Regions from separate parts of the Salinivibrio sp. MA607 genome, predicted to be linked through region 3. Evidence: riboswitches for the same ligand, from Rfam matches in the RefSeq annotation. Region 3 holds a riboswitch; each other region holds the start of a gene.
What was found. A riboswitch is a leader RNA that binds a small molecule or an ion and turns the genes downstream of it on or off. The one in region 3 is predicted to bind thiamine pyrophosphate.
Positions count from the first base shown of each region.

Region 1: another riboswitch for thiamine pyrophosphate. It lies ahead of thiB (thiamine ABC transporter substrate binding subunit); the one in region 3 lies ahead of thiD (bifunctional hydroxymethylpyrimidine kinase/phosphomethylpyrimidine kinase).
Region 2: another riboswitch for thiamine pyrophosphate. It lies ahead of thiC (phosphomethylpyrimidine synthase ThiC); the one in region 3 lies ahead of thiD (bifunctional hydroxymethylpyrimidine kinase/phosphomethylpyrimidine kinase).

Region 1 is NZ_MUFJ01000003.1:115,243-118,475, forward strand. Features, by position in the region: gene thiP (thiamine/thiamine pyrophosphate ABC transporter permease) at 1-989, opposite strand, end outside; gene thiB (thiamine ABC transporter substrate binding subunit) at 995-1,981, opposite strand; TPP riboswitch at 2,034-2,135, opposite strand; gene BZG81_RS02605 (DUF547 domain-containing protein) at 2,174-2,965, opposite strand; gene leuD (3-isopropylmalate dehydratase small subunit) at 3,110-3,233, opposite strand, start outside.
Region 2 is NZ_MUFJ01000001.1:3,834-7,066, forward strand. Features, by position in the region: rRNA gene rrf (5S ribosomal RNA) at 1-14, shown strand, start outside; tRNA gene BZG81_RS00030 (tRNA-Asp) at 74-150, shown strand; tRNA gene BZG81_RS00035 (tRNA-Trp) at 296-372, shown strand; gene crcB (fluoride efflux transporter CrcB) at 518-898, shown strand; TPP riboswitch at 954-1,053, shown strand; gene thiC (phosphomethylpyrimidine synthase ThiC) at 1,148-3,124, shown strand; gene thiE (thiamine phosphate synthase) at 3,121-3,233, shown strand, end outside.
Region 3 is NZ_MUFJ01000024.1:9,208-12,440, forward strand. Features, by position in the region: gene BZG81_RS11565 (ion channel) at 31-1,056, shown strand; gene thiD (bifunctional hydroxymethylpyrimidine kinase/phosphomethylpyrimidine kinase) at 1,080-1,949, opposite strand; TPP riboswitch at 2,012-2,112, opposite strand; gene BZG81_RS11575 (putative bifunctional diguanylate cyclase/phosphodiesterase) at 2,167-3,233, opposite strand, start outside.

The sequences.
Region 1 (3,233 bases), on a different contig from region 3:
AGCAGTGAATGCATGGTGGCTTGCCATAATGCCGTGTCGCTCAGCACAATTAACGCGCTAGGGTTAAGGCCACGCGCGATCACAACCCCGAGAGGTGGTAGAACCAACAATAAAGTCAGCGCAATCCAGAGACTGTCCCAACACTTCGCCGTGCGACTATCGAGTGCCGATGGAAGCGGTTGCACTTCGCTGGGGGTGTTGGCAATCGGCCGAGTCAGTGTTTGCACAATAAAAGCAAAGGTGCCGCACAAGAGCATTTGCCACAGCGCCAGAGCGGCACCGGTTTGTAAGTCAAAATCAAAATGAATGGCTTGATAGATAGCCAATTCAATGGTGGTCGCTTTGGGGCCACCGCCTAATGCCATCACGGTGGCGAAGCTGGTGAAACACAACATGAATACCAGTCCGACGACATGGGGTAGACTTTGCCGCAGATAAGGCCATTCAAGGTGGCGAAAACGTTGCCAGCCTCTTAGACCAAGCTGGGTTGCCAGGCGCCTTTGATCCGCCGGGATCCCTTCCAAGGCCTGCACCATCAATTGGGCCGAAAAAGGCAGGTTAAAGAAAACATGCGCAAGCAAAATGCCGCTTAAGCCATAGAGAGAAAATGGCATCGCAGCATCAAAGTACGCGAAGGCTTGTGCAATCCAACCGCTACGGCCGTAGATGGCAACCAATCCAAACACGCCCACCAATACCGGCAGCACCAGGGTCATGGCAAACAGTTTGAGTAGCCAAGCTTTCCCTGGAAATTGTCGCCGAGCCAGCGCATGGGCCACAGGAATGGCGAGCCCAACGCTGAGCACCACAGATAAGGTAGCCTGCTTAAAGCTAAACAGCGTGACATGGCGCAGATAGGCATCTTGCCACAGGGCGGACAGCTTCAAGTCTTGACTGTGTAAGAACAGCGCCCAGAGTGCGCTGCCAATTAATAACACGACCAAGCTGGCCGCGAGACTGCCCGGCCAGGTTCGAGAAGGGTTGAGCATCGACGTTATTCAACCAAAGCGGTTTGCCAATCGCGCACCCATTGCTGACGGTTACCCATCACTTCATCGGGCTGGTACAACAGGCTCTCTTCTGGTTTGTTCAGCGTATAGAAGGCGTCAGGCAAGCTAACATCGGTGACCGGGTACATCCACTGCGTGGTTGGGATCACAGACTGTGCTGTGTCACTGAGCATAAATTGTAGAAACGCATCGGCGCGTTCTGGTTGGTCGGTATAAGCAGACTTCGCCGCCACTTCAATTTGCATATAATGGCCTTCTTCAAACATGGCGGCGGCAAAGCGGTCATCATCGTCAGCGACCAGGTGATAGGCGGGCGAAGAGGTGTATGAAAGCACCATATCTGCCTCTTTGTTGAGGAACATGTTGTACGCTTCGGTCCAGCCTTTGGTCACGGTAATAGTGTTGTCGGCAAGGTCGCGCCATGCCTGCTGGCTTTGATCGCCGTATACTTTTTGGATCCACAGCATCAAGCCTTGGCCAACTGTTGACACACGTGGATCTTGGTAAATCACACTGATATCGTCACGCTCCTCAATCAAAGCCTTCAAGCTTTTGGGCGGGTCGAGCAAACGCGTGGTGTCATACACAAAGGCAAAGTAGCCGTAATCGTAGGGGATAAAGTAGGGATTATCCCAACCGCCGGGTACCTGTAGGCGCTCCGTATTCACCGCGTGCTCGGCGACAATGCCGCTACGCTCAGCTTCTTTCATCAAGTTAGTATCCATACCGAGTACAATATCAGCCTTGGTAGTATTGCCTTCGATACGTAAGCGATTAAGCAGAGCAGCACCGTCACTAAGAGACACAAACTCTAATTGGCAGTCACAGCGTTTTTCAAATTCGGCTTTGATTTTTGGCCCTGCGCCCCAATCGGCGATAAAAGAATCATAGGTATAGACCGTTAGAGGGTCGGCGGCACGGGCGCTGAGTGATAACAGCGATAAAGAAACCAGAGTGAGAACAGAGATCATAACTTTCACAGCACGCTCCTAAGTTGGGCGTGGGTGTTGAGGCAAGTTGATGGCAACATCAAGTCTCAATCCCTACGCCAGTGTTAGCTGGATCAGGTTCGATGGGTTTAGCGCCGCGCGCAATCTCAGCCATGAGGCTCCCCAATGAGTACGGTGCTATTGTACTGATTGGCTTAGTGTTCACCAAGCCTTTTAGTCCGCGAGTTGGTTAAGCGTCCAGTCGTAGTCATAATCCAAGCGTGCATCCTTGGGAAGCTTGATGTCTCTATATTGATTGATATGGGTGATCACCCCTTGTTCACTGCCGCCAAAGTCAGTCTCAAACCACTCATAGATAGAAGAAAGCTGCCACTGATTACCCTGCTGACTCACGCCTTTATCACTATTAATAAAGGTGTAGGCAGCTTGTTCTAATTGCGCATCCAAGGTGTCGGCTTGAAAGGCTTGCGGTTGCAGGTTAGGACAGCCAAGGCTGGCACAATTGACCGCATAGTGGGTACGCGGATCTTGCCATAGCGGACGCAAAATACGGTGTTCGATATCATTGAGCGTGAGGGCTTCGCCCGCCACCGTCACTACGTCATCATCCCACGGACCAAAGCTAAAGAGTCCACCGAGTTTGGTGATAGAACCGACTGGATAGGCGTCCAAAATCAGCGTCACCGTGACCGCATTGTAAAGGTTGACCCAGTAAGCATATTGTTCGTCTTTGCTCAGGGTGCGCGGATCGCGCTTGGTAAGCATGCGAATGTAATGATCGAGGGTCGCTTTATCGGCCTCGGTGACGGCTGCGTAGTTAAATAAGGTGTGCTGCCCCTGAGGCTGTAAATACTTATCGAGTAATACTTGCCAACTGTGATGCGTGAAGGTGGCTTGGCTGTCAGGATTATGTGCATCCCACATTGCCCAGTAGTCCGCTTTGGGCGCGGCTTGACTGATGAGCGGAAACACTAGCCCGAACAGAAGTATCAAATGTTTTTGCATTGTCAGTCCTTAATGCGATCAAACCTTCTTTGAGACTAGACCAAGCGAGTCAGCGGTTGGTTTCATTGAGGATAGAAAAATGGGAAGGAACGCCAATAAATGCGGAATAATCAGCACTTATTGGCGAGAGATGAGTGGATGGTATTACACCAAAAAATCAGGTATTTGCTGCTCAAAGCGCGAAATTTCCGCTTCGTGCTGTAACGTCAGCCCGATACTATCCAAACCTTCGAGTAAGCAATGATGGCGAAAATCATCCATCTGGAAG
Region 2 (3,233 bases), on a different contig from region 3:
GGACATCGCCAGGCTTTTATTACAATTGATTAAAGCAAAGAGATATAAGCCTTTAGTCATACAGAATTGGTGCGGAGTGGTAGTTCAGTTGGTTAGAATACCGGCCTGTCACGCCGGGGGTCGCGGGTTCGAGTCCCGTCCACTCCGCCACTACTTAGAAACCCTAGCTGAAAAGCTGGGGTTTTTTGTTATTGGACGACCAGACAGATCGCTTTATAAATAAGCGATTAAACGTTTGACTAGTAATTGATGGTGGTAATTTGTCGCGAGATCGCTACAATAGGCAACTATCTACAGGGGTATAGCTCCAACTGGCAGAGCAGCGGATTCCAAATCCGCGTGTTGGGGGTTCGAATCCCTCTACCCCTGCCAAATATTAAAGCATCGACATTGTCGGTGCTTTTTTTATGTCTACTGTCTGTAGTAGTAACCACGCCTTTCTTCCCTTTTTCTTCCTCCTGTTTCTTGTTCACATGTCGCGGTATGATGAGTTTTTACCAATCGAAAGGAGCACCCAGTGGTAAGCATATTGTGGGTAGGGCTTGGTGGCGCATTAGGGGCGTCCTCGCGTTTTTTAGTTTCAGAGTGGAGCGTCGCGGTGTTTGGTCGAGGATTCCCGTACGGCACCCTAATGGTTAATGTGCTGGGCTCATTAGCAATGGGCGTCTTTTTAGCGGCGATGAGCCAAGAGCTAATTGCCCCGGTCCCTTGGCGTCAACTGATTGCGATTGGCTTTTTAGGGGCTTTTACCACCTTCTCGACGTTCTCTGTCGATACCTTGATGCTGTTCCAACATGGAGAAACGGTGAAAGCCTTGCTAAATGTTGGTTTGAATCTCGCCTTATGCCTCGGAGCGGCAGCGATGGGGGCTTGGCTGTTGGGACGTATTACCGGGTAATAGAAAACATCGCGTACGTCGCTTGTTGTTGCGGCGGTGATTTCTTATACTGGCATTGAACTTGTCGGAGTGCCAATTGGCTGAGACCACATAAAGTGGGATCCGTTGAACCTGATCTGGTTAAGACCAGCGAAGGGAACAAGAGATGCTTCAGATCACAGACGCAACCCGTCTGCCAGTTTGCTCACATCTCAAATTCAGCGTTTTCCGGCAAGCATTAATTCCCATAATGAACACCGGAGTAATGCTATGTCGACCCGTAAACAGGCCCGCCTTGAGGCCAAATCCTTTATCGATTCCCTTTCTGCGCAAACCTACCCCAACTCGGAAAAAGTCTATGTCGAGGGCTCGCGACCTGACATTCGCGTCGGGATGCGCGAGATCCATCTTTCCCCCACCTTTGTGGGCGGCAGCAAAGAAAAGCCTCAGTATGAAGACAATGAGTCCATTCGGGTTTATGACACATCAGGGCCTTATACCGACCCACAGAGTACTATCGATATTTACCAAGGCTTAGCGCCAGTGCGAAAAGCCTGGATCGATGAACGTGCCGATACGGAGTTTCTTGATGCGGTGAGCTCTGACTATGCCCAAACCCGCCTCAGTGATGAAACCTTGGATGAACTTCGCTTTAGTGCCTTACCATCTATCCGCCGCGCGAAACCTAATCAGTGTGTGACTCAACTGCATTACGCACGCCAAGGCATCATTACCCCAGAAATGGAATTTATCGCCATTCGCGAAAATATGGGGCGTCAGCAGTATCGTGAAGAGCAGCTGAACCGCCAGCATCCCGGGGAAAGCTTTGGTGCGGATTTGCCATCACAAATCACCCCCGAATTTGTGCGCCAAGAGCTCGCCGAAGGGCGGGCGATTATTCCGGCTAACATTAATCACCCAGAAGCGGAGCCGATGATCATCGGGCGTAACTTCCTGGTGAAAGTGAATGCCAATATTGGTAACTCAGCGGTGAGCTCCTCAATAGAGGAAGAAACTGAAAAATTGGTATGGTCGACTCGTTGGGGTGCGGATACGGTGATGGATTTATCGACGGGCCGCAATATTCACGAAACCCGCGAGTGGATTTTACGTAATAGCCCAGTCCCGATTGGCACTGTGCCTATGTATCAGGCGCTTGAGAAAGTGAACGGCATTGCCGAAGACCTGACCTGGGAAGTCATGCGCGATACCTTGATAGAGCAAGCCGAGCAAGGGGTCGACTACTTTACCATTCACGCTGGGGTGCGTTTGCACTATGTGCCCATGACCGCCAATCGCGTGACTGGGATTGTCTCGCGCGGTGGATCGATTATCGCCAAATGGTGCTTGGCGCATCATCAAGAAAGTTTCCTGTATACCCATTTTCGCGAAATCTGCGAAATCTGTGCCGCTTACGACGTGTCTTTGTCGTTGGGCGATGGGCTGCGTCCCGGCTCAGTGGCAGACGCGAACGACGAAGCGCAATTCAGTGAGCTACGTACCCTGGGCGAGCTCACCAAGGTGGCATGGGAATACGATGTGCAGGTGATGATTGAAGGCCCTGGCCACGTGCCCATGCATATGATCAAAGAGAACATGGACGAGCAGCTCACCCATTGCCATGAAGCGCCTTTCTATACTCTCGGCCCGCTAACCACCGACATTGCTCCCGGTTACGATCATATTACCTCCGGCATTGGTGCGGCGATGATTGGCTGGTTTGGGTGTGCGATGCTCTGTTATGTCACGCCCAAAGAACATCTGGGTCTGCCCAATAAGGAGGATGTTAAAATTGGGCTTATCACCTACAAGCTTTGCGCGCATGCTGCGGACTTAGCTAAAGGACACCCGGGGGCGCAGGTGCGTGATAACGCCATTTCTAAAGCGCGCTTTGAATTCCGCTGGGAAGACCAGTTCAATCTATCCCTTGATCCGTTCACGGCACGCGCCTATCACGATGAAACACTGCCTCAAGAGTCGGGCAAGGTCGCACATTTTTGCTCGATGTGTGGACCGAAGTTCTGCTCCATGAAAATCAGCCAGGAAGTCCGGGACTACGCCAAAGAAAACGGCTATGCCGCCGCGGGTCAAGCGATTGATGTCGCTATGCTGGAAGACCCGTTAGCAGGCATGCAGCAAAAATCGCAAGAATTCCGAGAAAAGGGCAGTGAGCTCTACCTGCAAAAATCCCATCTTCAGCCACAACACGGTACTGAGGTGGAAGACAGCGACAAGGTGGGATCATGAGTTTGACTCCGTTTGCGCCTATGTCTGAAGGCGTAGGCCCATTATATCCGGTGGTGGACGATGTGGATTTGCTCGAACGCTTACTTTGTTTGGGGGTGAAAACTGTGCA
Region 3 (3,233 bases):
GCGATCACTGAAGTGAATGAGCGAAAATTTATGACCTTTTGGTTGCTTTTTAAACGTTGGATTATCAGTCGCTTCGCCCATTTGAACGGGCGTATGCTCGGCTTGGTGGTACTCGCCTATGGCGTGATTGGCTGGCTACTTTTATATGGGGCGGGCGAGACCGCGATGACCCAATCGCTGAGCCGCTATGTGTATTACTTGATTGTGACGGCCTCGACCGTTGGCTACGGCGATTATTCCCCCGTTACTGAGTGGGGGCAATGGATCACGGCTTTTTGGATTATTCCCGGCGGCTTAGGGTTGTTTGCGGTGGTGATTGGGCATATCACCGGATCACTGGTGGATTATTGGCGACGCGGGTTACAAGGAAAACGGAGTATTAGTGTGAAAAATCATCTTCTTATCTTAGGCTGGAACGGACAACGTACGATACAGCTTATTCGTTTATTGCAAAGCGGAGTGCACGGTGAGCGCCCGATTGTGCTTTGTGCGCGCGCAGAAATCGAAAACCCACTGCCTGGTGAAGTGGAATTTGTGCGCGTGGCAAGTTTTACCGATGCTGAAGGCATTGCCCGCGCCAAGGTCGAGCATGCCTCGAGTATTATTATTGATAACCCAGAAGATGATATTACTTTGTCAGCGGCTCTGTTCTGCGCACATAAAAATCCGTCAGCGCATTTATTGGCGTATTTTCAAGATGATGCGATAAGCCAAATCCTCAAACAGCACTACCCGCATGCGGAATGTGTGCCGTCGGTGTCGGTCGAAATGCTAGCAAAAGCGGCGGTGGATCCCGGTTCAAGTCAGTTGCATCATGAGCTTTTGAGCACGTCACAAGGGATGACGCAATACTGTGCCCGTTATCCGAGTAACGCAACAGAAATCGATACCGGCGATCTCTTTGGTCAGCTCAAGCAAGAATATGACGCCACCTTAATTGGGATCGACCAAGGCCAAGGTATTGTTTTGAACCCGCCAGTGGGGACAAAAGTATTGCCGGGCGACCGTCTTTTTTATATCGCCGCCCAGCGCTTGCCACATTGGTCCGCCGCGTAAGCACGCTATCTAATCAAAGTGCATTATTTAACGAGAGCGTGCGATTCAACCAACGCATGCTTGGATAAATAAACACTTTCATCAGCGGGGTAGGCGAAAAAATGATGTACCGGCCCTGCCCCTCTTCCAACGATTAACTGTTGGCTATGCGCTAAGGCGTCAGTGAGATAACGCTTAGCCGCTCGCCCGGCGTCAATGGGTGTCAGTCCCTGCGCATAAAACGAGGCAATCGCCGCCGACAGTGAACAGCCTGTGCCATGGGTGTTAGGCGTTTCAATGCGGCGCGCACTCAGGGTTTGACACGTATCTCGGCTAATCCACACATCCAGACTCTCTGGCGCATGATGCAAGTGCCCACCTTTTAGCATCACATACGGACATCCGAGCTTGCGCAGTGCCGGCACTAAGGCGTACATCTCTTCGGTGGTTGTCGGAACAGGACACCCGGTTAAACGCGCGGCCTCTGGCAAGTTGGGGGTTAAAATGGTCGCGCGCGGGATCAATGTATTGATCAGTGCATCCATGGCGTCATCATCTAATAACGGATCGCCGCTGGTGGCGATCATGACCGGATCGAGCACGACTGGTAAGTGCGGGGAACGCGCGAGCACAGCGGCTACTTCGCGAATAATCGCTTGGTTGGCGAGCATGCCGATTTTCACGGCACGTACCGGCATGTCGTATAACACAGCATTCAGTTGCGCGCGAACAAACGCTGGGTCGACCGGCGAGACGGCCTCAACGCCACAGGTATTTTGTGCAGTTAAGGCGGTGATCGCCGAGCAGGCATAGCCGCCCGTGGCTGAAATCGCTTTAATATCGGCTTGAATACCAGCTCCCCCACCGCTGTCTGAGCCGGCGATGGTGAGAATAACAGGTGGTGATTGGTTCATATTGGCCCCTTAATCATGAGGGGCGGAAGGAGACAAAACCACGCACGATGGCGCGACCTTGTGTGCTGAGCACGTCAGTTCCCTCCGCCAGTGCTAACTGGATCAGGTTCTACGGGTCCTGCTTTCGCAGTCTCAGCAATTGCTTGCTCCCCGACTAACACGGTCAGAATATAAACCTTAGTGATAAAGCGCAAGTATGATGGCGCTAATTGCGCGTTTAGGCCATCTCATTATTATTGCTGGTTGCATTGCTATTGATCGTCGCATTGCTATTGATCGTCGCGTTGCCTTGATTGGCGGTTTTAAGCAGTTGTTCAAATCCTTCTTGGATTAGCGGCCGTGCGTATAAAAAGCCCTGCACTTGGTCGCAGCCAATGGTTTGTAGCACATACTGCTGGTCCTCTTTTTCAACACCCTCGGCGACCACACCATGACCAAAGCCATGGGCCAAATCAATCACGCTACCCACCAAGTGCTTATCACTGGCGTTGGTAGCCAAGTCTTGGATAAAGCTGCGATCAAGTTTGACCCAATCGACCGGTAACTGTTTAAGGTAACTGAGCGAGCTGTAGCCGGTGCCAAAGTCATCGAGGGCGATATGCATGCCTGCATCTCGCAATTGTTGTAGCTCTTTCAGTGCCACCGACATGTGCTGGATCAGTGCTGATTCTGTCACCTCTAATTGAATCAGATGCAAAGGGACATCAACTGCCTGGCACCGAGCTAAGACGCTGTCAGCAAAGCCGGGGCGAAACTGCTGGGCAGAAACATTGACTGACAGGTGAAAGCTATCGTTGATCAGTTTATTTTTTCGCCAACATTCAACCGCGGCTAAGGCCATCACCAGTACGTGGTCGCCCAGTTGGATCATGTCTGCGCTGCGTTCGGCGATGGGGATAAATTCCGCCGGACTGATGGCCCCAAGGGTCGGATGCTGCCAACGCAACAGCGCTTCCGCGCCTATCATCAAACCGCCGTCTAATCGCCATTTGGGTTGATACACCAGTGATAATTGTCCGCTTTGCAGTGCTGGCCCTAATTCGGTGCGAATCAAATGCGCGCGCTGAGCTTGGCTGTCAAGCTCAGGCTGATATTCGCCGATAAGTTGGTCATCCGTCGGAATCGCTAAAATGGCTTGACGAAACAGTTGCGCCACATCTTGTGTCTCAAGCTCCGTGCGGCTGATACCAATGTGGCAACGTAAAAACATTAAACGCCCATCGAGCGTGTGATGTCCGCTGATCAACCGATTGATGCGCGCGGCTTTTTCTACGGCATGGTTAT